2 regions of the Methylobacterium sp. CM6241 genome follow, and region 1 is predicted to be linked to the other one. Evidence: predicted binding sites of a transcription regulator. Region 1 holds the regulator's gene; the other holds the start of a gene.
The links. Region 1 encodes PhoB, which activates phosphate uptake and scavenging genes when phosphate is short. Its sites were predicted from a motif close to TGTCATNNANCTGTCAT; they were not measured.
Positions count from the first base shown of each region.

Region 2: the regulator PhoB is predicted to act here: its motif matches at 12,714-12,730, upstream of ACYQR9_RS04785 (acid phosphatase).

Region 1 is NZ_CM139246.1:203,307-217,863, reverse strand. Features, by position in the region: gene lpxC (UDP-3-O-acyl-N-acetylglucosamine deacetylase) at 1-365, shown strand, start outside; gene ACYQR9_RS01040 (outer membrane protein assembly factor BamD) at 587-1,465, shown strand; gene recN (DNA repair protein RecN) at 1,630-3,303, shown strand; gene ACYQR9_RS01030 (hypothetical protein) at 3,402-3,611, shown strand; gene ACYQR9_RS01025 (hypothetical protein) at 3,634-3,867, opposite strand; gene pstS (phosphate ABC transporter substrate-binding protein PstS) at 4,176-5,210, shown strand; gene pstC (phosphate ABC transporter permease subunit PstC) at 5,350-6,324, shown strand; gene pstA (phosphate ABC transporter permease PstA) at 6,342-7,235, shown strand; gene pstB (phosphate ABC transporter ATP-binding protein PstB) at 7,282-8,100, shown strand; gene phoU (phosphate signaling complex protein PhoU) at 8,187-8,912, shown strand; gene phoB (phosphate regulon transcriptional regulator PhoB) at 9,001-9,702, shown strand; gene ACYQR9_RS00990 (winged helix-turn-helix transcriptional regulator) at 10,174-10,626, opposite strand; gene ACYQR9_RS00985 (MFS transporter) at 10,732-11,949, shown strand; gene ACYQR9_RS00980 (hypothetical protein) at 12,115-12,360, opposite strand; gene ACYQR9_RS00975 (hypothetical protein) at 12,566-12,736, shown strand; gene ACYQR9_RS00970 (DUF3320 domain-containing protein) at 12,873-14,557, opposite strand, start outside.
Region 2 is NZ_CM139246.1:1,027,318-1,041,874, reverse strand. Features, by position in the region: gene ACYQR9_RS04860 (Smr/MutS family protein) at 76-732, opposite strand; gene mltA (murein transglycosylase A) at 729-1,913, opposite strand; gene ACYQR9_RS04850 (Tim44/TimA family putative adaptor protein) at 1,930-2,658, opposite strand; gene secB (protein-export chaperone SecB) at 3,095-3,607, shown strand; gene ACYQR9_RS04840 (DUF3429 domain-containing protein) at 3,841-4,326, shown strand; gene hisS (histidine--tRNA ligase) at 4,433-5,971, shown strand; gene ACYQR9_RS04830 (MarR family winged helix-turn-helix transcriptional regulator) at 6,042-6,473, opposite strand; gene ACYQR9_RS04825 (MFS transporter) at 6,631-7,953, shown strand; gene ACYQR9_RS04820 (L,D-transpeptidase family protein) at 7,967-8,503, opposite strand; gene ACYQR9_RS04815 (response regulator transcription factor) at 8,771-9,457, shown strand; gene ACYQR9_RS04810 (hypothetical protein) at 9,461-9,682, opposite strand; gene ACYQR9_RS04805 (cyclic nucleotide-binding domain-containing protein) at 9,859-10,311, shown strand; gene ACYQR9_RS04800 (YARHG domain-containing protein) at 10,400-10,663, shown strand; gene dapD (2,3,4,5-tetrahydropyridine-2,6-dicarboxylate N-succinyltransferase) at 10,752-11,594, shown strand; gene ACYQR9_RS04790 (alpha/beta fold hydrolase) at 11,768-12,649, shown strand; gene ACYQR9_RS04785 (acid phosphatase) at 12,795-13,685, shown strand; gene ACYQR9_RS04780 (TerC family protein) at 13,876-14,557, opposite strand, start outside.

The sequences.
Region 1 (14,557 bases):
TCGGCATGATGAAGGACGTGGAGCGCTACTGGAAAGCCGGCTTCGCGCTCGGCGCCTCCCTCGAGAACACCGTGGCGGTCGGCGACAACGCCGTCGTCAACCCCGAGGGCCTGCGCTACGCCGACGAGTTCGTGCGGCACAAGTATCTCGATGCCGTCGGCGACCTGGCCCTCGCCGGCCTGCCGATCCAGGGCGCCTACCGCTCCTATTGCGGCGGCCACCGGATGAATGTCGGCGTCCTCGACGCGCTCTTCGCCGACCGCGCCAACTACACGATCCTCGAAGCCGCCGGCGCCCGCCGCGAGACCTCCCGCCCGGAATTCGGCGTCGGTCTCGGCCTCGCCGCCTTCGCCAGCGACCTGTAACCTCTCAGCAACACCCTCGCTTCGATTGCGTCAGCCTCTCGGCCGCCGCTTTCACGCCCAAATCGGACGCCACTGGTAAAGCGTCCGTGACAAGAGGCGAGGTCGCGTGTGCCCCATAGAGGCACATGGGCCGTGGCACCGTGCCGTCAGCCGCTCGACCGACATTTGTATGGCTTGACGATGCGGCCCCCTTGCCGGGCGCATCTGTTGGGGGAACCGGAATGCGTCTCAACGATCGTAACCGCGGGGCGACGGCTTTCGTGCTCCTGGCGCTCTGCGGCCTCGGCCTCGGCGGCTGCGACACCCTCGACTCGATCAATCCCTTCGCCGAGAAGTACAAGCCCGAGATCATTCCCGACGTCCCGGCCGACAAGCTCTACAGCGAGGGCTTGGCCAAGATGGAGGACAAGGATTTCGAGGGCGCGTCGAAGAAGTTCGGCGAACTCGACAAGGCCTATGCCTATTCGGACTGGTCGCGCAAAGCGCTGCTGATGACGGCCTACTCGAATTACGAGGGCCAGAAATACGACGACGCGATCAACGCCTCGAAGCGCTACCTGCAGCGCCATCCGGCGAGCAAGGACGCGGCCTACGCCCAGTACCTGATGGCGATGTCGCATTATAAGCAGATCCCCGACGTGACCCGCGACCAGGACCGCTCCGAGAAGGCGCTGGCCGGTCTGCAGGAGCTCGTCCAGAAATACCCGACCTCCGAATACGCGGCCGATGCCAAGGCCAAGATCCAGATCACCCGCGACCAGCTCGCCGGCAAGGAGATGGAAGTCGGCCGCTTCTACCTGGAGCGCCGCAACTTCCCCGCCGCGATCAACCGCTTCCGCGACGTGGTGAGCAAGTACCAGACGACCCGCCACGCCGAGGAAGCGCTGGAGCGTCTGGTGGAGGCCTACATGGCGCTCGGCATCACCGCCGAGGCACAGACCGCCGCCGCCGTGCTCGGCCACAACTTCCCCGACAGCCCCTGGTACAAGGATGCGTTCGCGCTCCTCCAGAACGGTGGCCTGGAGCCGCGCGAGGAGAAGTCCTCCTGGCTCAGCAAGGTCTATCGCGGCGTCATCGGCCGCACCGCCGACGCCCGCTGAGCGCTCTACGCCGAAGCGGATACCGGTTCGGCGACAAACGAGCCCTAGCCGCTCGATCCGGCCCGCGACGACACGCTTTCGTTCGCGGGCCATTTTTCGAGTGAAGCCGCCGCCGCTTCGCCGTAAGACGTGGCCACCGTATCCAACGAGGCCAAACCCGCGGCATGCTGAGTCAGCTCGCGATCCGCGACATCGTTCTCATCGATAAGCTCGCCCTGAATTTCCGCGAAGGCCTCAGCGTCCTGACCGGGGAGACCGGCGCGGGCAAGTCGATCCTGCTCGACGCCTTCGCGCTGGCCCTGGGCGGGCGCGGCGATGGCGGCCTGGTGCGCCATGGCGAAGGGCAGGGCGGCGTCACCGCCGTCTTCGATGTGCCCCTCGACCATCCCGCCCGCCGCCTCGCGGCCGAGGCCGATATCGATACCGAGGGCGACCTGATCCTGCGCCGCGTGCAGATGGCGGACGGCCGTACCCGCGCCTTCGTCAACGATCAGGCCGTCGGCGTGCAGGTGCTGCGGGCGATCGGCGCCACGCTCGTGGAGATCCACGGCCAGCACGACGATCGCGCCTTGGCCGATCCCGGCACCCACCGCGCCATCCTCGACGCGTTCGGCGGCCTGCACGCGCCCCTGGCGGTGGTGGGGGAGGCGGCCAAGCGCGTGCGCACCGCCCGCTCCGCCCTGGCCGAGCATCGCGCCAGGGTCGAGGCCGCCCGCAAGGAGGTCGATTTCCTGCGCCATGCGGCCTCGGAGCTTGAAACGCTCGATCCCCAGGCCGGGGAGGAAACCTCGCTGGCCGAGCGCCGCTTGGTCATGCAGCAGAGCGAGAAGGTGGCCCGCGAGCTGACCGAGGCGATCGAGGCGGCGGGCGGCCCGAATTCGGCCGTGTCCCACCTCTCCTCGGCGATGCGCAAGCTGGAGCGGCGGGCGAGCCAGATCCCGGCCCTGGTCGAGCCCTGCATCGCCGCCCTGGATGCCGCGCTCGCCGCCCTCGACGAGGCCCATTCCGTCCTCGACACGGCGTTGCGCGAATCGGAATTCGATCCGCGCGAGTTGGAGCAGGTCGAGGAGCGGCTGTTCGCCCTCCGTGCGGCCTCCCGCAAGTATCAGGTGCCGGTGGACGACCTCGCCGCCCTGCGCCAGCGCTACGAGGCGGATGTGGCCGCCATCGATGCCGGCGAGGAGGCTCTCACTGGCCTGGAGGCGACCCTCGCCCAGGCCGAGGCCGCCTATGCTAAGGCCGCCACCAAGCTCAGCGAGGGGCGTCGCAAGGCCGCCAAGGCCCTCGACCTCGCGGTGAAGGCCGAATTGCCGCCCTTGAAGCTGGAGCGCGCCCGCTTCATCACCGAGATCGTCACCGATCCCGAATCGCGGGACCCGGCGGGCTACGAGCGCGTGGAGTTCTGGGCCCAGACCAATCCCGGAACGCGGCCCGGCCCGATGATGAAGGTTGCGTCCGGCGGCGAGCTTTCGCGCTTCATGCTGGCCCTCAAGGTGGTGCTGGCCGACAAGGGCTCGGCCCCGACCCTGATCTTCGACGAGATCGATACCGGCGTCGGCGGCGCCGTGGCCGATGCCATCGGCGCCCGCCTCGCCCGTCTCGCCGCCGGAGTGCAGGTCGTGGCCGTGACCCATGCTCCTCAGGTCGCCGCGCGGGCCGAGACGCATTTCCTCATTGCCAAGGACCCGGTGAAGGGCCGCGACCGGGTCGCCACCCGCGTCTCGCCCCTCGAAGCCCCGGCGCGGCGCGAGGAGATCGCCCGGATGCTGGCCGGTGCCACGGTGACCGACGAGGCCCGCGCGGCGGCGGCGCGACTTCTTCAATCCACGGATGCGTGAGGCGCGACCTTAACCTTTGGTTAACCATCTTCGCCGATGATGCGAGCACGACGCAGGGAATCTTAGCGAAACGCGTCGGCACATCGGGAGATCGCGTGATGGATCTGGGTGACGGTGAGACCGATCCCCGGCCTGTGAACGAAGCGGATGGGATGCCGATCCTGTCGAGTCCGACCCGTCACCATCTCGGTGGCACTCTTCGGGCGATCTACGAAGACACGTTCGACACGCAGCCGATCCCCGACGGTCAGATCGACCTTCTCCTGCGCCTCCGGCACAAGGAACGCGATCGCCGCCGCGTGGGCTGATCCCGTTCTCCGGAGGTCGCCGCTACCAGCGGCGAGCTCCCGGCATGCGCTGATACTCGGCGCCGCGGATCAGGGTCATCACCGCGTCGAGCTCCGCCAGCAGGGCGCGCTCGTCCTGGCCCGCCTTCTCCACTTCGCCCGGATCGGTCCCGAATTGCCGGCGCTGCTGGGCGAAAGCCAGGTCGCGTTCGAGGTCCTCCCTACGCTCGTGCAGGGCGAGGAAATCGGCATCGCCATCACCCCCGGCGGGTGTCATGCTCGATTCGTTCTCCAAGATGCTGACCTTCCAGGACGGCTGGCGAGACGGGCTGCTCCGTCGTCGACATCGCCGAATCGTATAACGCACGAGCCCGTCAAACCGTGCCGCGCTCGTTCGAGCCCCGGTCCATACCGTGTTTTCCCCCTGTCCTACAGCGCTTGAGCGGTCGCCGGCCGGCTCCTGTCATCGATCTGTCATGGCTCCGTCATAGAGCCAGCATGATCGGGCGGGTAACGGTGCGCTGCAGCAGGATTGCTCTTGCAGCGCGGCACGCACAGCGCCCGGACAGATTACGGAGAGCCACCGTGAAACCCTTCCACTTCGCCCTCGCCATTGGGCTCGCGACCGCACAGTTCGGCGCCGTCGCCCAGGCCGCCGACATCACCGGTGCCGGCGCGACCTTCCCCTTCCCGGTCTATTCGAAATGGGCTGAAGCCTACCGCAAGGATACCGGCACGGGCCTGAACTACCAGTCCATCGGCTCCGGCGGCGGCATCAAGCAGATCCAGGCCAAGACCGTCGATTTCGGCGCCACCGACGCCCCGCTGAAGGGCCCCGCCCTTGAGAAGGACGGCTTCGTCCAGTTCCCCACCGTCATGGGCGGCGTCGTCACCGTGGTGAACATCGCCGGCGTCGAGCCGGGCAAGCTCAAGCTCACCGGCGAACTCGTCGCCGACATCTACGCCAACAAGATCACCAAGTGGAGCGACCCCAAGATCGCTGCCCTCAACAATGGCCTTAAGCTCCCCGACGCGCCGATCACCCCGGTCTACCGTTCGGATGCCTCCGGCACGACCAGCATCTTCACCACCTATCTCAGCGCGGTTTCCGAGAGCTGGAAGAAGGAATTCGGTGCGGCCACCACGGTCAGCTGGCCCGCCGGCCAGGGTGGCAAGGGCAACGAGGGCGTCACTGCCACCGTCAAGCAGGTCGCGAACTCCATCGGCTACGTGGAATCGGCCTACGCCAAGCAGAACAAGCTCAGCTACACTCTGATCCAGAACAAGGCCGGCAAGTTCCCGGCCCCGGATGACAAGGCGTTCCAGGCTGCCGCCGCCTCCGCCGATTGGAAGGCCGCTCCCGGCTTCGGCATCTCCCTCGTGAACCAGGCCGGCGACGAAGCTTGGCCGATCACCGCGGCCACCTTCATCCTCGTCTACAAAGAGCCGGCCGACGCCGCCAAGTCCGCGGAAGTGCTCAAGTTCTTCGATTGGGCCTACAAGAACGGCGACAAGCTCGCCGTCGATCTCGACTACGTGCCGCTGCCCGACAACGTCGTCGCCCTCGTCCACAGCGAGTGGAAGGAAATCAAGGGCAAGGACGGCAAGCCCGTCTTCTAAGGCACGTCCTCACGGACCGAACCACCCTCTCAGGCCCGGCGAAAGCGTCGGGCCTGCTCCACGAGAAGACATGGCGACACACCTCGCCACCCGTCTCCCCACGCGATACGACCCCTCAAGGTGAAGAAGTAGACGTCGGATGGCCGCCTTGACTGAACAGATTTCGCTGGCCCGCACGGGCTCCCCCGCTCGCAAGAAGCCGGGCGGCCTCGGCGACCAGCTCTTCCGCGCCGCCTCCTACGCGTCGGCGCTGCTGGTCCTCCTCTTCCTCGCGGGCATCCTCGCCTCGATCGCCTATGGTGGCTGGCCGGCCTTCGCGGAATTCGGCCTCGGCTTCATCACCTCCAGCTCCTGGAACATCGGCCAGGAGCAGTACGGCGCTCTCGTCGCCATCGTCGGCACCCTGGTCTCGGCCGTCCTCGCCCTCCTCATCGGCGTGCCGATCTCCATCGGCATTGCGGTCTACCTCACGCAGCTCTGCCCCGGCTGGGCGCGCAAGCCCGTCTCGATGACGATCGAGCTCCTCGCCTCGGTGCCGAGCATCATCTACGGCATGTGGGGCCTGTTCATCTTCGCGCCGCTCTTCGCCCATTACGTGCAGATGCCGGTCTCGAGCGTAGTGGAGGGCATGCCCATCGTCGGCACGCTGTTCTACGCCCGCGTCCCCTCGGGCGTCGGCATCCTCACCGCCGGCATCATCCTGGCGATCATGATCGTGCCCTTCGTCGCCTCGATCACCCGCGACATGCTCGACCAGATCCCCACCGTGCTGCGCGAGAGCGCCTACGGCATCGGCTGCACCACCTGGGAGGTCGTGCGCCACGTGCTGGTGCCGCAGGCCTCGGTCTCGATCATCGGCGCGGTCATGCTCGGCCTCGGCCGTGCGCTCGGCGAGACCATGGCGGTGACCTTCGTCATCGGTAACGCCAACCGCCTCTCCGGCTCGATCTTCGATCCCGGCTCCACCATCGCCTCGCGCATCGCCAACGAGTTCAACGAGGCCGACGGCCTGCAGCTCAACTCGCTGATGGCGCTCGGCTGCATCCTCTTCATCATCACCTTCATCGTCCTGATCATCGCGCGCCTGCTCGTCCGGCGCGTGAAGGTCGCCTGACCCCGGGAGCCCGAATCATGGACGCCGTCACCACTCTCCCCACAACCGCGGCCCCGGCGCATGTCAGCCGGGTCCGGTCGAGCCGCCGGGTCGCCGACAAGCTCCTCATCGTCGGCAGCACCGTCGCCACGCTGATCGGTATCGTCGTGCTGGGCTCGATCCTGCTCATGCTCATCGTCGAGGGCATGAAGGGCTTCTCGCCGCTGCTCTTCACCGAGCCGACGCCGGGCCCGGGCTCCGAAGGCGGCGGCATCGCCAACGCCATCCTCGGCAGCCTGGTCCTCACCCTCATCGGCATCGTCATCGCGACGCCGGTGGGTGTCATGGCCGGCACCTATCTGGCCGAGTACGGCCGCAACTCGAAGCTCGCCGACGTGATCCGCTTCCTCAACGACATCCTGCTCTCGGCCCCCTCGATCCTCATCGGCCTGTTCGTCTACACGCTGATGGTGCGGCCGATGGGGACCTATTCGGGCTGGGCCGGCGGCGTGGCTCTCGCCATCATCGCCACCCCGGTGATCGTGCGCACCACCGAGGACATGCTGCGCCTCGTGCCCTCGACCCTGCGCGAGGCCGGCGCGGCCCTCGGTGCCCCGCCCTCCATCGTCATCAAGAGCATCACCTGGCGCGGCGCCAGCGCCGGCATCGTCACCGGCATCATCCTGGCGCTCGCCCGCATCGCCGGCGAGACCGCGCCGCTGCTCTTCACCGCGCTCAACAACAACAGCTGGTTCTCGCCCAACCTCATGGGCGGCATCCCCAACCTTCCGGTGATGATCTACCAGTTCGCGCTCTCGCCCTACTCGAACTGGCAGCAGCTCGCCTGGGCCGGCGCCCTCCTCATCACCGCTACGATCCTCGCCCTGTCGATCGTGGCCCGCTTCGTCATCAAGAGCGAGCGGGCGCGCTGATCCCGCGCCCCCGTCCCACCCCGTTTTCGACAAGGACACGCATCCGATGAACGCCGCTCCCGCGATCACGCAGGCCCAGCTGACCGGTCGCCACCAGGCCGACGATCAGGCCCCCATCCGCATCGCCGTGAAGGACCTGAACTTCTATTACGGCTCGTTCCACGGCCTGAAGTCGGTCAACCTCAACTTCCACGACCGCCAGGTCACCGCCCTGATCGGCCCGTCGGGCTGCGGGAAGTCGACCCTGCTGCGGACCTTCAACCGCATCTACAGCCTCTATCCGGAGCAGCGTGCCGAGGGTGAGATCCTCCTCGACGGGCAGAACGTGCTCGATTCGAAGGTCGATCTGAACGAGCTGCGCTCGCGCATCGGCATGGTGTTCCAGAAGCCGACGCCCTTCCCGATGTCGATCTACGACAACGTCGCCTTCGGCTTGCGTCTCTACGAGAAGCTGCCCAAGGCCGATCTCGACGTGCGCGTCGAGGAATCCTTGCGCAAGGCCGCCCTCTGGGACGAGGTGAAGGACAAGCTCAAGCAATCCGGCATGGGTCTCTCCGGCGGTCAGCAGCAGCGTCTCTGCATCGCCCGCACCGTCGCCCAGCGTCCCGAGGTGATCCTGTTCGACGAGCCGACCTCGGCCCTCGACCCGATCTCCACGGGCCGCATCGAGGAGCTGATCGAGCAGCTGCGCTCGGAATTCACGATCGTTATCGTGACCCACAACATGCAGCAGGCCGCGCGCATCTCGCAGTTCACGGCGTTCATGTATCTTGGCGAACTGGTCGAGTTCGGCCCGACGACACGGATCTTCATGAACCCCGAGAAGCGCCAGACCCAGGACTACATCACCGGCCGCTTCGGCTGAGCCCGCCGGGGCCGCGTTCCGCGGCACCGGTCCCGATCCTATGCGATGCGGGCTGCCAGGGGCGGCCTCGGTCGAGGAGTGCGAGCATGCCCAACCACATCGTCAGTTCCTACGACACGGAACTGGAAAACCTGCGCCGCTCGATTTCCGAGATGGGCGGGATCGCCGAGAAGATGATGACCGATTCCGGCAATGCCCTGGTGCGCCGGGACGTGCCCCTGGCCCAGGCTGTCATCGCCGCCGACAAGCGTCTGGACGCGATCCAGCACGAGGTCGAGGAGCGGGCGATCCTGCTCATCGCCAAGCGCCAGCCGCTGTCCATCGACCTGCGCGAGACGGTATCGGCGATCCGCGTCTCGAACGATCTCGAGCGGATCGGCGACCTGTCCAAGAACGTCGCCAAGCGCGTGGTCGCCATCGCCGATCAGATCCAGCCGCAGAAGATCGTCATCGGCGTCCAGCATATGGGCGACCTGGTGCAGGAGCAGCTGAAGGACGTCCTCGACGCCTATGGCAGCCAGGACGTGAAGGCCGCCCTCGACGTCTGGGAGCGCGACGATTCCATCGACGCCCTCTACAACTCGCTCTTCCGCGAGCTGCTGACCTACATGATGGAAGATCCGCGCAACATCTCGTTCTGCACGCATCTCCTGTTCTGCGCCAAGAACATCGAGCGGATCGGCGATCACACCACCAACATCGCCGAGACGATCCATTATCTCGTCACCGGCACGAACGAGCTCGCCGAGCGGGACCGCCCGAAGAACGACGCGTCGAACTACGCTACCGTGTCGATGCCCGCCAGCGCCTGATCGCTGCCCCTGCCGGCCGCTCCAGCACACGCTCGGCGCGGCCGTCGCGTCCATCCGGGACGGTCGCCATCACCCTGAAAACATCCGCATGAACACGCGCATCCTGATCGTCGAGGACGAGGAGGCCCTCACTCTCCTCCTCCGCTACAACCTGGAAGCGGAGGGCTTCGTCGTTGATTCCGCCGCGCGGGGCGACGAGGCCGATCTGCGCCTTCAGGAGCAGGTTCCCGATCTCGTCCTGCTCGATTGGATGATGCCCGGCCTGTCCGGCATCGAGCTGTGCCGCCGCATCCGCGCACGGCGGGAGACCGAGCGGCTGCCGGTGATCATGCTGACGGCGCGGGGCGAGGAGGGCGACCGCATCCGCGGCCTCGGCACCGGCGCCGACGATTACATCGTCAAGCCGTTCTCGGTGCCGGAGCTCCTCGCGCGGGTGCGTGCGCTCCTGCGGCGGGCCAAGCCGACCCATGTGTCGGACCTGCTGGTGGCCGGCAATATCGAACTCGACCGGGTCAGCCACCGCATCCGCCGGCAGGGCCGCGAGATCCATCTCGGGCCCACCGAGTTCAAGCTCCTCGAATTCCTGATGCAGAGCCCCGGCCGCGTGTTCTCGCGCGAGCAGCTGCTCGACGGGGTCTGGGGCCACGACGTCTATATCGACGAGCGCACGGTGGACGTCCATGTGGGCCGCCTGCGCAAGGCGATCAACCGCCCGCGCCAGAGCGACCCGATCCGCACCGTGCGCGGCTCCGGCTATTCCTTCGACGAGATGTTCTCCACGGACGAGTGAGGCCACGGCCGGCTTCGCGCCGCTCAGTCCGGAAAGAGCGTCCCCATCGTGACGATGGCGGGTCGCCTTGCCTCCGGGCGATCCTCGCGAACCGATGCCATTCCGGCCGCCACGAGATAGCGCGTTCGATCTCGGACGTCTGTCCGTTCCGGCATGTGCTCGCCCCGGGGGGCTCAGGCATTCACCCATCTGGCGGGCAGCCTGAGTCCCCCTCTTTTTACAGGGGACGGGTGGCGGGCGCGCCTGTCGAATCTTCCTGGATAGAGGGAACAGCCATTGGGCAGATGTCTGAATCCGTCAGCCCTGGGGGCGGAAATCCGACGTTTGGTGCCCGCTGCCGGGCCCACTTTCGGCCCAACGTCGACGGATCCAGCGGCCGCCGCCATCCGCTGAGAGCGGACATTGATCATGGGCGGAAACGACCGCTCCGCTATGCGGTTTATCCGCTTTCGACGTCGCTACGTCACCTTGTCAGGTGACGTCTGGCTTCAACACCCGCGTGTCATACCAACCGAGACGACGGTCATCGGCGGATCGCAAGGTGAGTTGAGCGACCGGAGCCCCGACTTCACGATCGACCAAGCGAGACCGGCGATCGGTCGGCCCATAGAGATGAGCCTCCCCCCATTGTCGAAGCGCGACGATGACGAGGAACAGGCCGCGCCCCTTCTCGGTCAGGACGTATTCCCGGTAGGCGGTCCCGTCCGAGGCGGGCGCCGTCTCCAGAATTCCCCGTTCGGTCAGGTCGCAAAGGCGGGTCGCCAGCATACCCTTGGCGATGCCGAGACCATTCTGGAACTCACTGAAGCGCCGAACACCGTCGAAAGCATCGCGGATGATGAGGAGCGACCACCAGTCGCCAATGACATCGAGCGCGCGCGCAACCGGGCACCCGGCGTTCCAGAGGCTGACGCGCTTTGCCACGAAGGTACGCTCCCGTTCCAAACTGGTCTCAATTTAGAACTGGAATGGGCCGGGTACAAGTGGTCTCAAGATGAAACCAGATTGGGTTTCATCGACAGGACCGCCATGCCGCACGGAAGAGATGAGCGAACCTCTACCGAGCCGGAGGGGGCATTGCCCAGGACGACGATCCTGATTTTCGCCGTCGCCGCCGGCTTAAGCGTCGCGAACATCTACTGCGCCCAGCCCCTGCTCGATGCGATGGCGCAGGAGTTCGGCATCTCGCCTGCCGCGATCGGGCTCGTGGTGACCCTGACCCAGGTCGGCTATGGGCTGGGCTTGATCTTCATCGTGCCGCTCGGCGATCTCATCGACCGCCGTCGCCTCATCCTCGGCCAGGGGCTTCTGTCGGTGCTCGCGCTGGTGGCAGTGGCCACGGCCAAGTCCGGAGCGATCCTGTTCGCCGGCATGGCGGCGGTTGGGTTGCTCGCCGTCGTGGTTCAGGTCCTGGTCGCATTCGCCGCGACGCTCGCGACACCGACCGAACGAGGTCGGGTGGTCGGTACAGTCACGAGCGGCATCGTGATCGGCATCCTGGCGGCGCGCTTCGCGGCCGGGATACTGGCCGATATCGGTGGCTGGCGAGCGGTCTATCTGGTCTCCGCGATCCTGTCGCTCGCCCTCGTCGGCCTGCTCGTGCGCGTCCTGCCACGGCATCGGATCCCGGCCGGAACCGGCAGCTACGTCGCTGCACTTCGCTCGGTCCCCATCCTGTTCCTCAGCGAGCCGGTCTTGATGGTTCGGGGTGTTCTCGCGCTTCTGATCTTTGCGTCGTTCAGCACATTCTGGACCGCTCTGGTGCTGCCGCTCAGTGCGCCGCCCTTCTCCTACTCCCATACCTGGATTGGCCTGTTCGGCCTCGTAGGCCTGGCGGGAGCGATGGCCGCGACGGGGGCCGGGCGGCTCGCGGACCGGGGCCATGGTCAATGGACGACAGGAGCCACTCTCGTGCTTCTGCTCGTATCGTGGGCGCCGATTGCGCTACTACCGGTATCAATTCCGGCCCTGATCTTTGGCGTCGTCCTGCTCGATCTCGCCGTGCAGGCCGTTCATGTCACGAACCAGAGCCTCATCGTCTCCCTGCGTCCCGAAGCCAGCAGCAGGCTCATCGGCGGCTACATGGTGTTCTATTCAGTGGGCAGCGCCCTCGGCGCCGCTGCTGCGACGTCCATCTATGCCCGGGCTGGCTGGCCCGGTGTCTCGGCGCTCGGAGCGACGTTCAGCGCTGCGGCCCTGCTCGTGTGGCTGTTCACCTTGCGCGCGGTGCGGACATGTCGAACGTAACTCGGTGATCCAACCGGAACGGCAGCTCCATCCTCGAGCTTCGCGGAGAACGGCCGATCCGCTCACCACCCATCTCGGACACCCAGGGCGGGTACCAACCGTCAGAGTTTGACGACGACAGGGCGCGGGTAACGGAGGAGGGCGCTGGCTGCCGTCGATGCCGGTTCAGCGGTCGAAGCGGCGCATCGAACGGCTGTCCCGTTCGGCGTTGCGCCGAATCCTGTCATCGGCACGGGCCCGATCGCGCTGGACCGTCTCCATTCGCCGGAGCGTCTCCGTCTGCTCGCGATGCGCCCGCGCCAGGTCGCTCACCGCGTTCATCGCGCGCACCCGGTTCGCATCCTGTGCTCGTGCGTCGAAGGACCATGCCGCGAGAAGTAGGGCGACGAGGGCTGTGGTGGGGCGGGGCATCTGGCTGGGACCTTCGGGTGGGGGAGGGGCGGATCGAGCTTGCGGCTCAGCATGCACCATAGTGCGTTAAATGCAGGGCTTCGCAGGATATCGTGCATTCCATGCGCGGACTGCATGAGTGGTATTTGGCGTTTGGTATACCAGCTCGGCGGGCGGGCTGTCATACATGCTGCAACGCAAACGCAATGCCCCGAGGAACACCGATATGACCGCTCTCATTCTCACCGCCGTCGCTGTCGCCGCTGCCGCCAACATCTCCCTGGTGGCCTTCGTCGCCGATCGCCTGACCCCCACCTCGAACACCTCCACCATCACGGCGGGCGAGCTCGTTCTCGTCAACGACAACGCTCCCGAAGCCCTGAAGCTCGCGGCCTAAATCTACGCGCACGGCTCCAGCGGCACCGTCATCGGCCCCGCCTTACCAGGCGGGGCTTTTTCACGTCGCGTACCGCCATAAACCCCTGTCCCATGACGGTCGAAACGGGGGTCGCGTGGCGGTCGATCCGCCCGTCTCATCCGACGGATTTCGGGGCCGATGCTTCACTCTCCCGCGCCAGCGAGGCGGCCTCGGCGAACCGGGCGCGGACCGCCTCGCTCATCCGGCCGAGGCCCAGCTGCGCGGCCATCCGCCCCTCGACGCCGGGTGCCGGATCGAGGTCGCGGGCGAGGCCGGCGAGTTCCTGGAGCGGGATGTCGGCGGGCGCTCGCCCATCCCCTCGAGCCGGCCGGAACCTCACCGGCCCGGCGGGTGCCCCCCCCGGCCAGAGAACGATGCGCTCACCCTCGCTCGTATGGGGGCAGTGGGGATCGACGGCCGCTAAAGCGCGCTGGCGCAGGCGGGCCGTGATCCGGGCAAACCCGTGGGCGCGCAGCAAGCGCTCGGCGAGAATGTCAGCGAAAACAGGACCTTCGCGCAGGACCACCTCGCTCGCCATCGCCGCCAGCGTGGCCTCGTAAGCCACATCCTGGAAGCGCGCGGCATTGGGAGAGAAGCCCGACAGGTCGGCGGGTTGATAGAGGCCGGGGGGCTCCACTCGGGGGATATCGGGAGTGTCCGGCTCGGTCGCGACCGGCTCCGGCTTCGCCCTGTCGGCGTCGAGATCGGCCCGCAACGCCGTGTCGAGCCGGTCGAGGGCGCCTTGCGAATCGTTCCACCAATCGGTGCTCCAGACCCGGTGGATGCGCCATCCGAGATCGGTGAGCACCCAATCGCGCAGTCGGTCCCTGTCCCGCGCCGTCGCCGCCCGGTGATAGGTCGCCCCGTCGCATTCGACGCCCGCGAGGTAGCGCCCCGGAGCGTCGGGATGGACGATGCCGAGGTCGATCCGAAAGGCGGAAACCCCGACCTGAGGTACGATTCTCCAGCCCCGTGCAGCCAAAGCCGCCATCACCGCGCCCTCTAACGGCGATTCGATGTCTCCCCCCGTGGGAGCGGCCGCCGTTTCGAGAGCGCCGGCACCGTGCTCGGCGAAGGCGAGGAAGTGCTTGAAATCACGCACGCCACGGGCGCTGCCACGGCCGAGATCCACCTGGTCGGCCCGCATCGAAGCGAAGACAACGAGCTCCCGCCGGGCCCGGGTGATCGCCACGTTGAGGCGTCGGTGACCGCCCTCGCGGTTGAGCGAACTGATCTGTCCGGTGATCCGGCCCGTGGCATCCGGCCCTGCCGCCACCGAGAACAGGATCACGTCGCGCTCGTCGCCCTGCACGGTCTCGAGGTTCTTCACGAAGACCGGCTCTTTCCAGATCCGCCCGTCGAAGAACTGCTCCAGCTCTGGCCTACCCCGCCTCTCGGCATCGAGCAGATTCTCGATCAGGCGCTGCTGCTCGCCATTGAAGGTGACGATGCCGAGCGAGCGCTCCTCCGCCGCGAAGGCGGGGTCCGAAAGGCGGGCGACCACCTCTGCCACCAGGGCGCGCGCTTCGGGCCGGTTCACCCGCGCCCCGCCGCGCTCGTAGAGCCCATCGGCCACGAGCTGGAGCCGCACCGCCCGGTCCTCGGTGACGGGGGAGGGGAAGGTGACGAGCCCGCCGCGATAATAGTGGCGGTTGGAGAAGGCGATGAGGCTCTCGTGCCGGCTTCTGTAGTGCCAGGCGAGGCGCCTTTGCGGCAGGTGCGCCGCCAGACACTCGTCGAGGATGCTCTCCTGATCGGCGACGTCGAGACCGTCCGAGATCTCGTCGACCCCGCGATCGC
Region 2 (14,557 bases), 820 kb from region 1:
CTGCTCAAGCCCCTTATAGGCGATCGGAATGCGGGATCGCGCTCTTCTTGCTGGGAGACGCCTCGATTTACGACGTCAGCGTCGCCTCAGCCGGACGTAAAGGGCTCCGGCGCCACCATGATGGCGCGCCGCCTCCTCGAAGCCGATGACGACGCTGCGCAGTTCCGGCGCACGCAGCCAGTGCGGCACCGAGCGGCGCAGGACCCCTCGCTCCGAGAAAGCATTGTCATAGCCTGCCCCGCCCCCCTTGCCGGTGACGACGAGGACATGGGCATGGCCCGCCGAACGGCAGCGCATGAGAAAGCCGATCAGGGCATCGTGAGCTTCGGCCTGATACAATCCGTGAAGGTCGATCCGTGCCTCAACCTTGAGCGATCCACGCCGCAGGGCGAGGCGAGCCTTGCGTTCCAGGCCCGGCAGGGCAGGTGGAGTGACGATGGCCGCCGGGGCCACCACGAGAGCGGGGGCGGGGACAGGTTTCACGATGCGTTTCGGGGGCGCTTTCACGCCACCGGGCAAGCCGGCCCTTTCGGCAACAGGCTTGGCAACAGGCTTGGCGACGAGCGCCGGTACTTCCGGTTTCCGCTTCGGAGGAACGGGATCCCCAGTTGGCAGTGTTTTGGCCTTCGGAGAAGGAGCACGTCCGCGCAGCGGCGTGATCAGCCGTGCGATTTCGCCCCAGAGGAAGGCGTCCTCCCCGGACAGACCTCGGGGTCTGCGCGGCATCCTCATGGGACCGCACGCGGCTTAGGCAGTAGGACGACGAAGCCGACCGCATCGCGCAGGTTGCCGGCGGCGATCCCCGCCGCTTCTCCCGTGCCGAGATAAAGGTCCCCGCGCGCCGGGCCGACGATGGCCGAACCGGTATCGGCCGCAACGACGAGGCGCCCCGGGGCATCCTCCCCGGCGATCCGTCCCTCGAGCCAGAACGGCGTTCCGTAACGCCACAAAGTGGAGTCGACCGCCAGGCTCCGGCCCGGGGTCAGGGGGACGCCGGCCGCGCCCGGAGGGCCGAGGCGGGGATCCTCCACTTCGGCGAGCCGGAAGAAGATGTAGGAGGCGTTTGCCCGCATCAGTGGCTTGGCGAGGGCCGGATTGTCACGAAGCCAGCCGGTCCAGCGGGCGAGCGTCAGGCCCTCGAGGGGGAGATGTCCCGCCTGGACGATGAGCTTGGCCACCGACGTATAGGGACGACCGTTGCGGCCGTCATAGAGCACCCTCACTGCCCGTCCATCGGGAAGGCGTACGCGCCCCGATCCCTGGACCTGGAGCACGAAGAGATCGACCGGATCGCGCAGGTAGACGAGCGGCCGGGCCCGCTCCCCGATTGCTCCATCCTCTATGGATGCACGGTCGGGGTAAGGCTCGAAGCCGCCCGGCGTCGCCCGTGCCGCCCGCAATGTCGGATCGATGCCGAGTTTCGTCTCGCCGGGGGCGAGACTCACGAGATCGTCCGGCCGGGCAAGGGCCGGGGTGGTGAAGCCGGGGCCGGCCGCGAGGGCACCGGTGAGTTCCGGTTCGAAATAGCCGGTGAGAAAGCCCGTCTGGCGCGGAGGACCACCCGCCTCGCCCGCTCTTACGATACGGTAGGCATCGAAATTCCGCGCGAAGAAGGCCCTGGCCTCTTCCGGCTTGACCGAGGCCGCAAGGGTGCAGGCGGCGGCAAGATCCTCCGCCGAGCCGGCGACAGTCGCGGCGATCTCCACCGGTGGAGCGGCGCAGGTCCGGCGGAACACCTCGAGGGAAGCGGCCGGATCGGAGCCGGGAAAGCCCGGCAAGGCGGTCGGGTCCACGGGCTCGAGAATCGCCTCTCCGACGCGAAGCGGCCCGGTCGCGAGAGCGACCGGGCCGGGAAGACAGCCAGTAACGAGAGCTAGGGCGGCGAAGGATGCCCGATTGATAAACCCGGTCACGACAAACCCTGGATCCTCAGGCGCCGGCTTCCGTGGCCACGAGCTGCCAGTTCGGATCGCGGCTGCCCAGCGTGCGGGCGAAGGTCCAGACATCCGGTACCTCGGCCACGGCCTCGGCATTGCCGTCGATCACCTGACCATCGGCGCTGCGGGTCGCGGTTATGAGATGCGAGAGGAAGTGTACGGTCACCTGTGCCACCTTGTTGCGGACATCCACGGCAACGATCTCCGCCTTGTCGAGAGAGACGAAAGTGGTCTCCACTGTCTCACGGCGCGACTCGCGGGCTGTGATCTCCCGCTCGAACCCCTCGCAGACTTCACGCGAGAGAAGGCTGCGCAGGGTCTTGCGGTCGCCCTTGGCGAAGGCGATCACGATGGCCTCATACGCACCCTTGGCACCTTCGACGAAGGCGCGGGGATCAAAGTTCGGCTCTGCCTGAACGATCGCTTCGAGACCCTGGGCGACAGCCGAGCCCGGCTCGGCGATGCCGCGCCAGTCGCGGGCGACGGCAGCGGCGGCCGGTGCCGAATCAGGCTGCGGCTGAACCCGGTCCGCCCCTGGCAGACGCACAACGTTATCGCCTTCCGACCGGGTCGGCTGCGACGGATTGTGGTTCCGGTCCACCGGTTTGAACGGCGAGCGCTCCGCTCCGGTCTTCTGTCCCAGCACAGACCGGAGCCGCCAAATGACGAACACCGCGAGTCCCAGGAAGATCAGGGTCGTCAAATCGAAAGAATCCTGCATCACCGATCCGATCGTGGCCGTCGCACGACATGCTTGTTCGAGGGGGCTCTCAAGAATCCCGCCGCTACGCCCTTTATTGGAGCGTTGCGCAAGGATCGAGCCGGAGAATTCAAAGGATCCCGCCCGCGAGAGGAGGGCGCGACCCACAAGGTCACCCTGCATATGGGGCTGCCCGCGCGCCGTATCCAGGCAGGGAGGAGCCATGCCGGAGGCCTCAGGGTCAAGAGCAGACCGCCGACTTCGGAGACGGCTCCGGTTCCTCGACTGGATCGACGCGCCTGCGGATCGCCTCCTCCCGCCCCTCGTCTTGTCCGGGGTGGCCCATCGTGTTAGCGCGCTGTGCTCTCGGCCCCGGCCCTGCGACGATCAGACGATACGCCGCGCAGTGGATCGCCGAGGTGGCCCAGTAGACCCCGCGAAAGAGGACGAGATCGCCATGGCCGATACCCCGGCACCGAACGGCAACGGCGCGGCTCCCGCCGAGGACCAGTCGCCCGCCATCAACGCGTTGGCGCAATACGCCAAGGATCTCTCCTTCGAGAACCCCAACGCGCCGCGCTCGCTCCAGCCGCAGGAAAGCGGCCCGCAGATCAATATCCAGGTCAACGTCAATGCCAAGCAGTTGGCCGAGGCCGATTTCGAGGTCGAGCTGACCCTGGAAGGCGATGCAAAGATCAACAACGAGGTGCTGTTCGCCTTCGAGCTGAACTATGCCGGCATCTTCCGCATGCGCAACATCCCCCAGGACCAGTTGCATCCGGCCGTGATGATCGAGTGCCCGCGCCTTCTCTTCCCGTTCGCGCGCCAGATCATCGCCGAGGCCGTGCGCAACGGCGGTTTCCCGCCTCTCTATATCGATCCGATCGATTTCGTGGGTCTCTACCGCCAGAAGGCCTTCGAGGCCCAGAACCAGCAGGGCAACACCCCGACCGGTCCCCTCGCCTCCTGATCCACGAACGGATCTGCCAAGGCATTTCCGCCATCGATCCCGAGAACGCCCCGGCCGCCTTCAGCGTGCCGGGGCGTTCTCGTCTCGGGATACGAGCAAGCGGCAAGTCCACCTGTTGCACGTGAAAACAGCCGCGCTTGGCCTGCCAGCGCCGATCTCAAGCACGTCGCGCTCCGGAACTGGGCCACGGCGCGACGGTTGCCCGGCTGGGTGAATGGAGGAGCTCTCCCGGCATGAAGCAAGATGACAACCGCACGCTCAACGTGAGTGAGCCCCGTCGCGTGCCCTGGCTCAGCATCGTTCTCGGCTACGGGCCGATGGTGCCGTTCGCCCTCGGTGCGGCTTTCGCCTGGTGGCGGCGGGACGATCTCGGCGATGCGGTTCTCTACCTCACCATTCTATGGGGCTGTGCCATCCTGCTGTTTCTGTCGGGCGTACGGCGTGGTGTCAGCTTCCGCACCGAGGGTGGTCCGACCTTCATCCAGATCGCCACCATGTTCGGCCTGTTCGGCCTCGGTTTTCTCGCGCTCCTGTCCGCATCCCTCGGCCAGACAGTGGCGGCCCTCGCCCTTCTCATCGCCGGCTTCACCGCCGTGGCGATCCTCGATCCCATCGCCGCCCGTACCGGCGAGGCGCCGCTCTTCTTCGCTCGACTTCGCCCGCTTCAGATCCCCATCGCCATTCTCAGCTTATGCGCGCTGCTCGGCCTCAAGCTCTAACGACGGCACCCGGTGTCACGCCCTTTGCCCGGCACGCTTGCCGCTCGGGAACACCCGCGATAGAGCCCGCCTGACATCGACAGCCCGAACGCAAAGCGAAGACACCATGGCCAAGGCCGAATCCAAGAAGGCCGATCCCACGAAGGCCGACACGTTGAAGGCGCGCCTGCCGCGCGGCTTCGTCGACCGTCGCGCCGATGAGATCGCCGCCCAGCACCGGATGCTGGAGACGATCCGCCAGAGCTTCGAGCTCTACGGGTTCGAGGCGTTGGAGACGCCCTTCGTCGAATACACCGAGTCCCTCGGCAAGTTCCTGCCCGATCTCGACCGGCCGAACGAGGGCGTGTTCTCGTTCCAAGACGACGACGAATCCTGGCTGTCCCTTCGCTACGACCTCACCGCGCCTCTGGCCCGGCACGTGGCCGAACATTTCGACGCAATCCCCAAGCCCTACCGCAGCTTCCGCGCCGGCTACGTCTTCCGCAACGAGAAGCCCGGTCCCGGCCGCTTCCGCCAATTCATGCAATGCGATGCCGACATCGTCGGCGCGGGCTCCGTCGCGGCGGATGCCGAGATCTGCATGCTGATGGCCGACACGCTGGAAAAGCTCGGCCTGTCCGGCCAGTACGTCATCAAGGTCAACAACCGGAAGGTGCTCGACGGCGTCATGGAGGCTATCGGCCTCTCGGGCGAGGACAAGGCCGGCCAGCGCCTCACGGTTCTGCGGGCCATCGACAAGCTCGACCGCCTCGGCGTCGACGGGGTACGCCAACTTCTCGGCGAAGGGCGAAAGGACGAGAGCGGTGATTTCGCTAAAGGTGCGGGCCTCGCACCCGACGCCATCGAGCGCATCCTCGCCTACGTCTCTTTCCAGGCCGCTCCCGACGCAGAGGGCGACCGCATGGCGTTCTGGGAGCAATTCTTCGGCTCGTGGACCGATGTCGTCGGCTCGTCCGAGACCGGCCGTGAAGGCATCGCCGAACTGCAAGCGATCATGCGGCTCTGTGCGGCGGCGGGCTATGGCCACGACCGCATCCGGGCCGACCCTTCGGTGGTGCGCGGCCTCGAATACTATACCGGCCCTGTCTACGAGGCCGAGCTGACCTTCCCCGTCACCAACGAGGAGGGCCAGACCGTGCGCTTCGGGTCGGTGGCGGGCGGCGGCCGCTATGACGGCCTCGTCGGCCGCTTCCGCGCCGAGCCGGTGCCGGCGACGGGCTTCTCCATCGGCGTGTCGCGCCTGTTCTCGGCGCTGCAACTGACCGGGAGCCCGCTGCTCGAGGGCACCGCGAAGCCCGGTCCGGTGGTGGTGCTGGTTCTCGACCGCGACAACATCGCCGATTACCAGCGCCTCGTGGCGCGCCTGCGTGAGGCCGGCATCCGCGCCGAACTCTATCTCGGCGGCTCGGGCATGAAGGCGCAGATGAAATACGCCGACCGGCGCGGCAGCCCTTGCGCCATCATCCAGGGCTCCAACGAGCGCGAGGCCGGCGAAGTCCAGGTCAAGGACCTCATTGAGGGTGCCAAGGCGGCGGGCGACATCGCCAGCAACGCCGAATGGAAGGCGGCACGCCCGGCCCAGTTCTCGGTGAAAGAAGACGAGATGGTCGAGCGCGTCCGCGAGGTGCTGGCGCGGCATTTCTGAAGGCGACTGGGACAACCGGAGGCTGGACCATGCGCGGTCCCGCCCCCGGATCACTCGCCCGCCGCCCCTCTCACGCGGCTGGTGACAGCTCCGTCCTCGCCAGGCTGAGCGCCGCCTGGCGCAGGTCGCTTGCCGGCACCGCTCCGTAGCGTTCCTCGAACGTCTGCTGCGCCTGCTCCCAAAGGGGAAGCGCGTCCTCCATTCGCCTCCGCCCCGCAGTGGTGAGGGTGAGGGAGCGCGTGCGACCATCCGGCCCGGGACCGACGGCGACGAGCCCGTCCCGCGTGAGGGGACGAAGAGCGCGCCCCATCGTGGTCCGGTCCATCACCATGATCTCCGCGAAGGTGTTGATGGAGATCGGCCCGACACGACCTAGGCTGCGCAACATTCCGTACTGGCTGGTCCGCAGGCCGGTGGGCGCGAGATGCTGGTCGTAATGCTGCGTCAGCCGCCGCGATGCCTGGCGTAGGGCGATGCAGTGGCACGGTGACGCCAAATCCATCGTGAGAAATCCTCGATATACGGAATCACTGGGTTCGGGGACGAGATGCTTGTCTAACGGGTGCATATGCGCCTAAGCAAGGCCGACCGCGTCGTGGTGCCGGGCTTGTTCGCCGGGTCGTCACGCCGAACCACCATGCGGAACCCGAAGAGGCCGTATGTCCATCACTGCTCCCTTCGGATCGTTATCGAACGCCGTCGCAGGGCCCCTCGCCCGCCGGAACGTTCATTACGGCTGGGTCGTCGCCGCCGTCACCTTCCTCACCATGTTGGTCACGGCCGGCGCCGTGGGTGCGCCCGGCGTCCTGATCCTGCCGCTTCAGAAGGAGTTCGGCTGGGACACGGCGACGATCTCATCGGCCCTGGCCGTGCGCTTCGTGCTGTTCGGATTGATGGGGCCTTTCGCGGCCCAGCTGATGAACCGCTACGGCCCGCGCCGCATCGTGCTCCTGGCGCTTTTCCTCATCGTCGGGGGGTTGCTCACCTCCCTCTTCATGAGCGAGGTCTGGCAGCTGGTCATGCTCTGGGGCGTCGTCGTCGGCATCGGCACGGGGCTTACCGCCCTGGTGCTCGGCGCCACCATCGCGACCCGCTGGTTCTCGCGGTCGCGCGGCCTCGTCGTCGGTCTCCTCACCGCCAGTTCGGCCACCGGCCAACTCATCGTTCTCCCGCTCCTCGCCGCCCTCACCGAGCATCTCGGCTGGCGTGCAGCACTCCTGGTGATCTGTGGACTCCTGCTCGCGGCGGGGCTCGCCGTCACGGCGCTGATGCGCGACCGGCCGGAGGAGATGGGCCTCGCCCCCTATGGCGAGACCGCCGTTACCGGCGCCGTCGCGCCGCCGGCCGTGAACGGCTCCGCCCTCGGGGTCCTGGCGGAGGCGTCGCGCACGGGCGTGTTCTGGGTTCTCTTCGCCACGTTCTTCATCTGCGGAGCCAGCACCAACGGGCTGATCCAGACCCATTTCATCCCCCTCTGCGCCGATTACGGCATCGGCCCGGTCCAGGGGGCGAGCGTGCTCGCGGCGATGGGGGTGTTCGATTTCATCGGCACGGTGGCGTCCGGCTGGCTCTCCGACCGATACGACAACCGCTGGCTCCTGTTCTGGTATTACAGCCTGCGCGGCCTCTCGCTGATGTTCCTGCCCTTCTCCGACTTTTCCTTCGTCGGCTTGTCGGTCTTCGCCGCCTTCTATGGGCTCGACTGGATCGCCACGGTGCCGCCCACCGTACGGCTCACCGCATCCCGGTTCGGGCGCGAGAAGGCGAACCTCGTCTTCGGCTGGGTGTTCGCGGGCCACCAGCTCGGGGCCGCCACCATCGCCTACGGCGCCGGCCTGTCGCGCACGGCCTTGTCGAGCTACCTGCCGGCCTTCTTCGCCGCCGGCGCCCTGTGCATCCTCGCCGCCATCCTGGTCATGACCCTGTCCCGTCCAGGAGACCGGCGGGACGTCTCGCCCGCCGCCCTGCCGACGCGTGGGTAGCAGGATGCGGCCGTCAGAGGATCTGCAGCCGCGTACGCGGCCCGACGCGCCGCAGCAGGCGAACGAGATCGGCTCGCTTCACCGCCACGCAGCCCTCCGTCGGCAGGTATCCCGGCCGTGCCACATGCAGAAAGATCGCCGAGCCGCGTCCCGGCCGGATCGGCTGCCGGTTGTAGTCGAGATCGACGACGAGGTCGTAGAGACCGTCCTCCCGCCACATCCGTTCCGCGCTCACGCCGGGGGCGGGCAGGGTGATCGGGCGGTTGTAGCGCCGGTCGCGCGGGTCGTCGCACCAGCCGTCGTTCGGCCGCGTCGGGCGCAGAGCCAGGGCGGTGCGGGGGCGCGCGCCGAAATGGTCCGGCCGATAGGCCCCGGCCCGGAGGCGAAAACGACCGCGCGGGGACAGGCCGTCCCCTTCCCGCTTGACCTGCCCGATGCCGGAGCGGCCGAGCGCACAGGGAATGATGGAGCCCGCCATGAGAATCTGCCCGCGGGTCGGGTCACCCACCAGCCGGCGGACGCGGATGAGAGAGAGGGTCAGCGGGATCATGCCCGACTTATCGTCCGAACGGACCGGTTCCGACCAGCGCGTTCCTCGTCACGGCGCTCGATGGTCGCGCCGGCGAGAAACTTTTCGAGGCGTGGAGCCGTCGAGAATGTACGAAGTCTGGCCTCGCCGCGAAGTCGTTCAAGGTTCTGACATAAAACATCCATCACTCTGCTGTTTTACGCTCGCGGCCGACGATTCGGCCATCTCTCAGGTTTTCGGGACCGGCCCGTCCGGTCTTCCCAGCTGCGTGTGAAAGTATCCCGGCCGATGTCGACCACCCATCGCCTGCTCATCTGCGACGACGACGAGTCATTGCGCGAAACCTTGATCGAGCAACTCGATCTGTACGAGGAGTTCGTCATCGTCAGCGCGGAAGACGCGAAATCCGCCCTCGCCCGTGTGGCCGAGGACCGGATCGACCTCGCGATCATGGATGTGGGCCTGCCGGACATGGATGGGCGGGAGGCGGTGCGGGCCATGCGCCGCAACGGCTACCGCGGACCGGTTATCATGCTGAGCGCGCAGGATTCGGAGGACGACATGGTGGAGGGCCTGGAGGCGGGCGCCAACGATTATGTCGCCAAGCCCTTCAAGTTCGCCGTGCTCCTCGCGCGGATCCGCGCGCATCTGCGCAGCCATGAGGCGAGCGAGGACGCGGTCTTCCAGATCGGCCCCTACACGTTCCGCCCCGGCGCAAAGCTCCTCGTCTGCGAGCGTGGCTCGAAGTTGAAGCTCACCGAAAAGGAGACCGCGATCCTGCGCTTCCTTTACCGTGCCGGCCGCGAGGTGGTGGGACGTGATACGCTCCTGGCCGAGGTCTGGGGCTACAACGCGCAGGTCACCACGCATACGCTGGAGACCCACATCTACCGCCTGCGCCAGAAGATCGAGCCGAACCCGGCCGTTACCGCCATCCTCGTGACGGAAGGCGGCGGCTACAAGCTGCTGCCCTGAGGATCAGGCAGCCGCGTTCGGCGCATCACCGCCGGACGTGTAGAAGGCCGCGATCTCCCGGATGAGGTCGCGCTGCTGCTCGTGGACGAGATCCGACAGGATTTCGTCGTCGTTGCGGTCGATGACCGACAGCAGGCGGATATCCGGATATTGGCCTTCGAAGAAAACCAGGACTTCGGATTGCGCATAGGGATCGTTCGGATCCAGGCAGAAGTGATTGGACACCGGAATTTCCGTCTTCGTCTTGCTTGAGAGACGCGTCTATCGACCGGTTTCATGACATCTGTTTGATCGACGCTCCGTCCCTGCGCCGGTGCAGCGCCGGATTTCCCCCTCGCCCGCCTTCGGCTAAGGCTTGATCCGCCGGAGGGGTCACCTCCGTCTTGAGGGAGCGCACGGCATTGGGGCTCGACGACGACATCGCGATCCTGGCGGCCGCGCCCCTGTTCAGCCACATGGCGCGCGATGCCCTGAGACTCCTCTCCTTCGCCGCCGAGCGCCGCAGCCTGACGGCGGGCGACGTCCTGTTCGCCCGCGACGAGCGCAGCGATGGCGGGTTCGTCGTCATGTCCGGAACGATCGAACTGGCGCCCCGCGTGGACGGAGCCGAGCCCGTCCGGGTCGGCCGTTCCGCCCTGATCGGACAGATGGCCCTGTTCCTGCGCGGCGAGCGCCCCACCGATGCCCATGCCGTGACACCGGCGGAGGTCGTCCGAATCACGCCCACGCTGATGCGCCGGGTGCTCGAGGAATTTCCCGACGCGGCCGAGACGATCCACGCCACCCTCGCCGACGACCTGGATGCGTTGGTGAAGGGGCTCGACGGCGTCCGCGCCAGGATCGATGCGTTCTGACGGCCGATCGGCGCGCTCCGAGATCTGGCGAAACCGGCACAGACGGGCCACAAGCCTTCAGGTTCTCACACCTGCCCAGGAAGTGCCCATGCGTGCCCTCGTGATTCTGTGCCTCGCTCTCCTGCCCGCCGCCCCCGCCCTGGCCGCATCCCCCTGCGACGAGCTCTGGGGCGAGCGCAACGCGGTCTATGCGGAGGCCGGCTACTGCTTCAAGACGCAGCGGGCGATCTCGGCCTTCGGCAACGTCAATTGCCGCTTCTCCGACATCCGCGACGTCCCGCTCTCTGCCCGCGACCGGGCGAAGGTCGGCGAGATCGTGCGGGAGGAAACCCGTAACGGTTGCCGCGAGTGAGCCTGCGTCTCGCCTGACGCCCCGAGGTGACAGGCCGGGCCGCCTTTTGTAAGCACGGCCCTTCCCCCTAACCGACCGGAACGCCACCATGTCCCACGCCGATCTCTCCACCACCATCGAGACCGCTTGGGAGGAGCGTGCCGGCATCGACGTCTCGACCAAGGGCGCCGTGCGCGACGCCGTGGACGAGGCTCTCGATCTTCTCGATACCGGCAAGGCCCGCGTGGCCGAAAAGGTCGGTGAGGAGTGGCAGGTCAACCAGTGGCTCAAGAAGGCGGTGCTGCTGTCCTTCCGCCTCAACGACATGGAGATCATCCATGGCGGACCCGATGGCGCCAATTGGTGGGACAAGGTGCCATCGAAGTTCGAAGGCTGGAAGAAGAAGCATTTTCGTGAGGCCGGTTTCCGGGCCGTGCCGGGCTGCTTCGTGCGCCGTGGCTCCTACATCGCGCCGGGCGCGGTGCTGATGCCCTCCTTCATCAATCTCGGCGCCCATGTGGGTGAGGGCACGATGGTCGATACCTGGGTGACGATCGGCTCCTGCGCGCAGGTGGGGAAGAACTGTCACATCTCCGGCGGCGCCGGCATCGCGGGCGTACTCGAGCCGCTCCAGGCCAACCCGGTCATCATCGAAGACAATTGCTTCATCGGCGCCCGCGCCGAGGTGGCCGAGGGCGTGATCGTCGGTGAGGGCAGCGTGCTCTCCATGGGCGTCTATATCGGCGCGTCGACGAAGATCATCGACCGGTCCACGGGCGAGGTCATGTATGGCCGCGTGCCGCCCTATTCGGTGGTGGTCTCGGGCACGACGCCCGGCAAGGACCTGCCCGACGGTACGCCCGGCCCCGGCCTCTACTGCGCCGTCATCGTCAAGCGCGTCGATGCCGGCACCCGCTCCAAGACCGCCATCAACGAGCTGCTCCGGACCTGAGACGCGCTCGCATTAGACGCAGATCGGCACTCCCCTCTTTCCCGTCGAGGAAAGAGGGGAGGCGGACGGTCGTCATCGGCCCTGGCGCGACACCGAGCCGGCCTATGCGGCAGCGACCGGCGCGTTAGATCTCCAATCCGATGCAGACCGTCCCGGATGAGGCGTTGCCAGCGATGATCGAGCCTGCCCACTCCACCCGTGGCTTTCAGCTCGACGTGCTGGAGCGCAAGGTCCCTACGCCGTGCGACATCGTCGGGAGCGGCCCGGCCGCTCTGCTCCTGCCCGCCCTGTCGTCGATCTCAGCACGGGCGGAGATGCGGCCCCTGGCCAAGATCCTGGGCCACGACTGCCGCTGCCTCATTCCCGACTGGCCCGGCTTCGGCAACCATCCGCGATCCCGCATCGCCATGGAGCCGGAGACTTTCCATGCCTTCATGGATTCGCTGATCGCAGCCGTGCCGGGCCCCTACGCCATCGGCATCGCGGCGGGTCATGCGGCCCCCTATCTCGTGGCAGCCGCCCAACGGCATCCAGGCCAGTTCGACCAGCTCGCTCTCGTCGCTCCCACATGGCGTGGACCGCTGCCCACCGCGCTCGGTGATGCGCGCCGTGGCTGGCTCTCGGGGATCCGCAAGGCCATCGAGCTTCCGCTTCTCGGCGAGGCGCTCTACCGCATCAATATCAGTCCCCCGGTGATCGGCCGGATGATGCGCGCGCATGTCTATGCCGATCCGGACCACGTCACACCGGGCATCATCGCCGACAAACATGCCGTGACGCTCCAGCCGGGTGGCCGGTTCGGCACGGCGGCCTTCGTCACCGGAGGGCTCGACCCGTTCAAGGGCCGCAAGGACTTCCTGGCCCTGTTCGAAGCCGAAGGGCTTCCGCCGATCCTGGTCCTGCGTCCCGAACGCGCCCCGCGCCGGTCCGGCGCCGAGATGGACGCCCTCATCGCCGCCGGCCATGTGGCCAAGGCTTCGGTTCCGGGGGCCCTCAGCCCGCACGAGGAATATCCGTGGGAGGTCGCCGCCGCGATCCGCGCGGGCATCCGTTAGGGGGATCCCGCGGCCGCCGAGGGACACATTCGTTACGGAATGGCGAAATGTCATGCGTTTCGAGTGCCATACGAGTGTCGTTCAGGAACCCTATGGCTCCCCTATCGCTTGCCATTCCCGACGCATTTCACCCTGAGCCGCTGCCATGTCTCCTCTGCTTCCCGCTCTCGCGTCGCTTGCCTTCACGTCCTGCGCCTTCATGGCGGCTCCCGTCATGGCGCAGGCGCCCACGCCGAACCCCGCCGACACCAAAGCCACGAGCGGAAAGCCTCGGTCGGCGCCGGCCGTCGCAGCGACACCGTTGACGCCGGGGATGCCGGCACGCGCGCCCTATCTGTCCGACGCCACAGCACCCGATACAGTCGCGATCCTGCCTCCGCCCCCGCGGGGTCAATCGGCCGCCGAGACGGCAGATAAGACCATCTTCTCGGCGACCCGCGCCCTGAAGGGTAGCGCGCGCTGGGAACTCGCCACGGCGGATGTGGCGGACGGCCCCTCGGCCATCCTCGATGATTTCGCCTGCGTACTCGGGCGCAAGATCGATCAGTCCCGCTCGCCGGCCCTGATGACGCTGCTCGAACGCACGCGCCTCGATATCAGCCGGGCCACCCGCCCACTCAAGGAACATTACCGTCGCCTGCGTCCCTTCGTCGGCAACGACGCGGAGATCTGCGTGGCGCGGACCCGCGAACTCGGAGACGCGTTCAGCTTCCCCTCGAGTCACGCGACTCAAGGCTGGGCCTACGCATCCATCCTCGCGGCCCTGGTGCCGGAGAAGGCCACACAGTTCTTCCTGCGCGGCAAGGCTTACGGTGAGAACCGCATCGTTTGCGGCGTGCATTGGGCCAGCGACGTGGAGGCCGGACGCACCACGGCCAGCGTCGTCATCAGCGCGCTCCAGGGCGATGCGGGCTTCCGGGCCGATCTCGAAAAGGCACGGGTGGAGATTGGCAAGAACCTCTCGCAAGAAGGCTTGCCACCGGACGCGGCGATCTGTGCTCGCGAGACCTCGGCCCTACGCGAGCCGATCCTGTAGGCGGTCACGAAGACGCGTCCGCGACCGGCGACGTTGGCCGCGGACCGTCACCCGCCTGCGCAGGCGAGCGAGTGAAGTTTCAGCCCATCCGCCAAGACCGATCGATAATCGAACGAAGAAAGGCCCGACCGCTGTCCCGGTCGGGCCTTTCTTCGTTTTCCCGTGAAACTGAAGGGGAGGGGCTTTGCCCCTACCCCGCGCTGGTCTTGCCCCGCTTCCGGCGCCGGGCGAGGAGATTGAGCCCCTCGACGCCGGCCGAGAAGGCCATGGCAGTGTAGATATAGCCCTTCGGTACGTGGGCGCCGAAACCTTCCGCGATCAGCGTCATGCCGATCATGATGAGGAAGCCGAGAGCCAGCATCACCACGGTGGGGTTGGCGGCGATGAAGCGCGCCAGCGGGTCGGCTGCCAGCAGCATGACGGTGACGGCCGTGATGACGGCGATCACCATGATCGGCACGTGATCGGTCATGCCGACGGCCGTGATGATGCTGTCGATGGAGAAGACGAGGTCGAGGACCAGGATCTGGCCGACAGCTGTGGCAAAGCTCAGCGCCACCGGGGCGGACGCGTCCTCGTGGCCGTCGTCGGGATCGACGCTCTCATGGATCTCCTTCGTCGCCTTCCACAGCAGGAACAGGCCGCCGCCGATGAGGATCATGTCCCGCCAGGAGAAGGCCTTGCCGAAGATCTCGAAGACCGGCTGCGTCAGGTGGACGATGTAGGCGACGGTGCCGAGCAGGCCGAGGCGAAGGATCAGAGCGAGGCCGATGCCGATGCGGCGGGCCTTGGTCTGCTGATGGGCCGGCAGCTTGTTGGTGAGAATCGAGATGAAGATCAGGTTATCGATACCGAGCACCACCTCCATCACG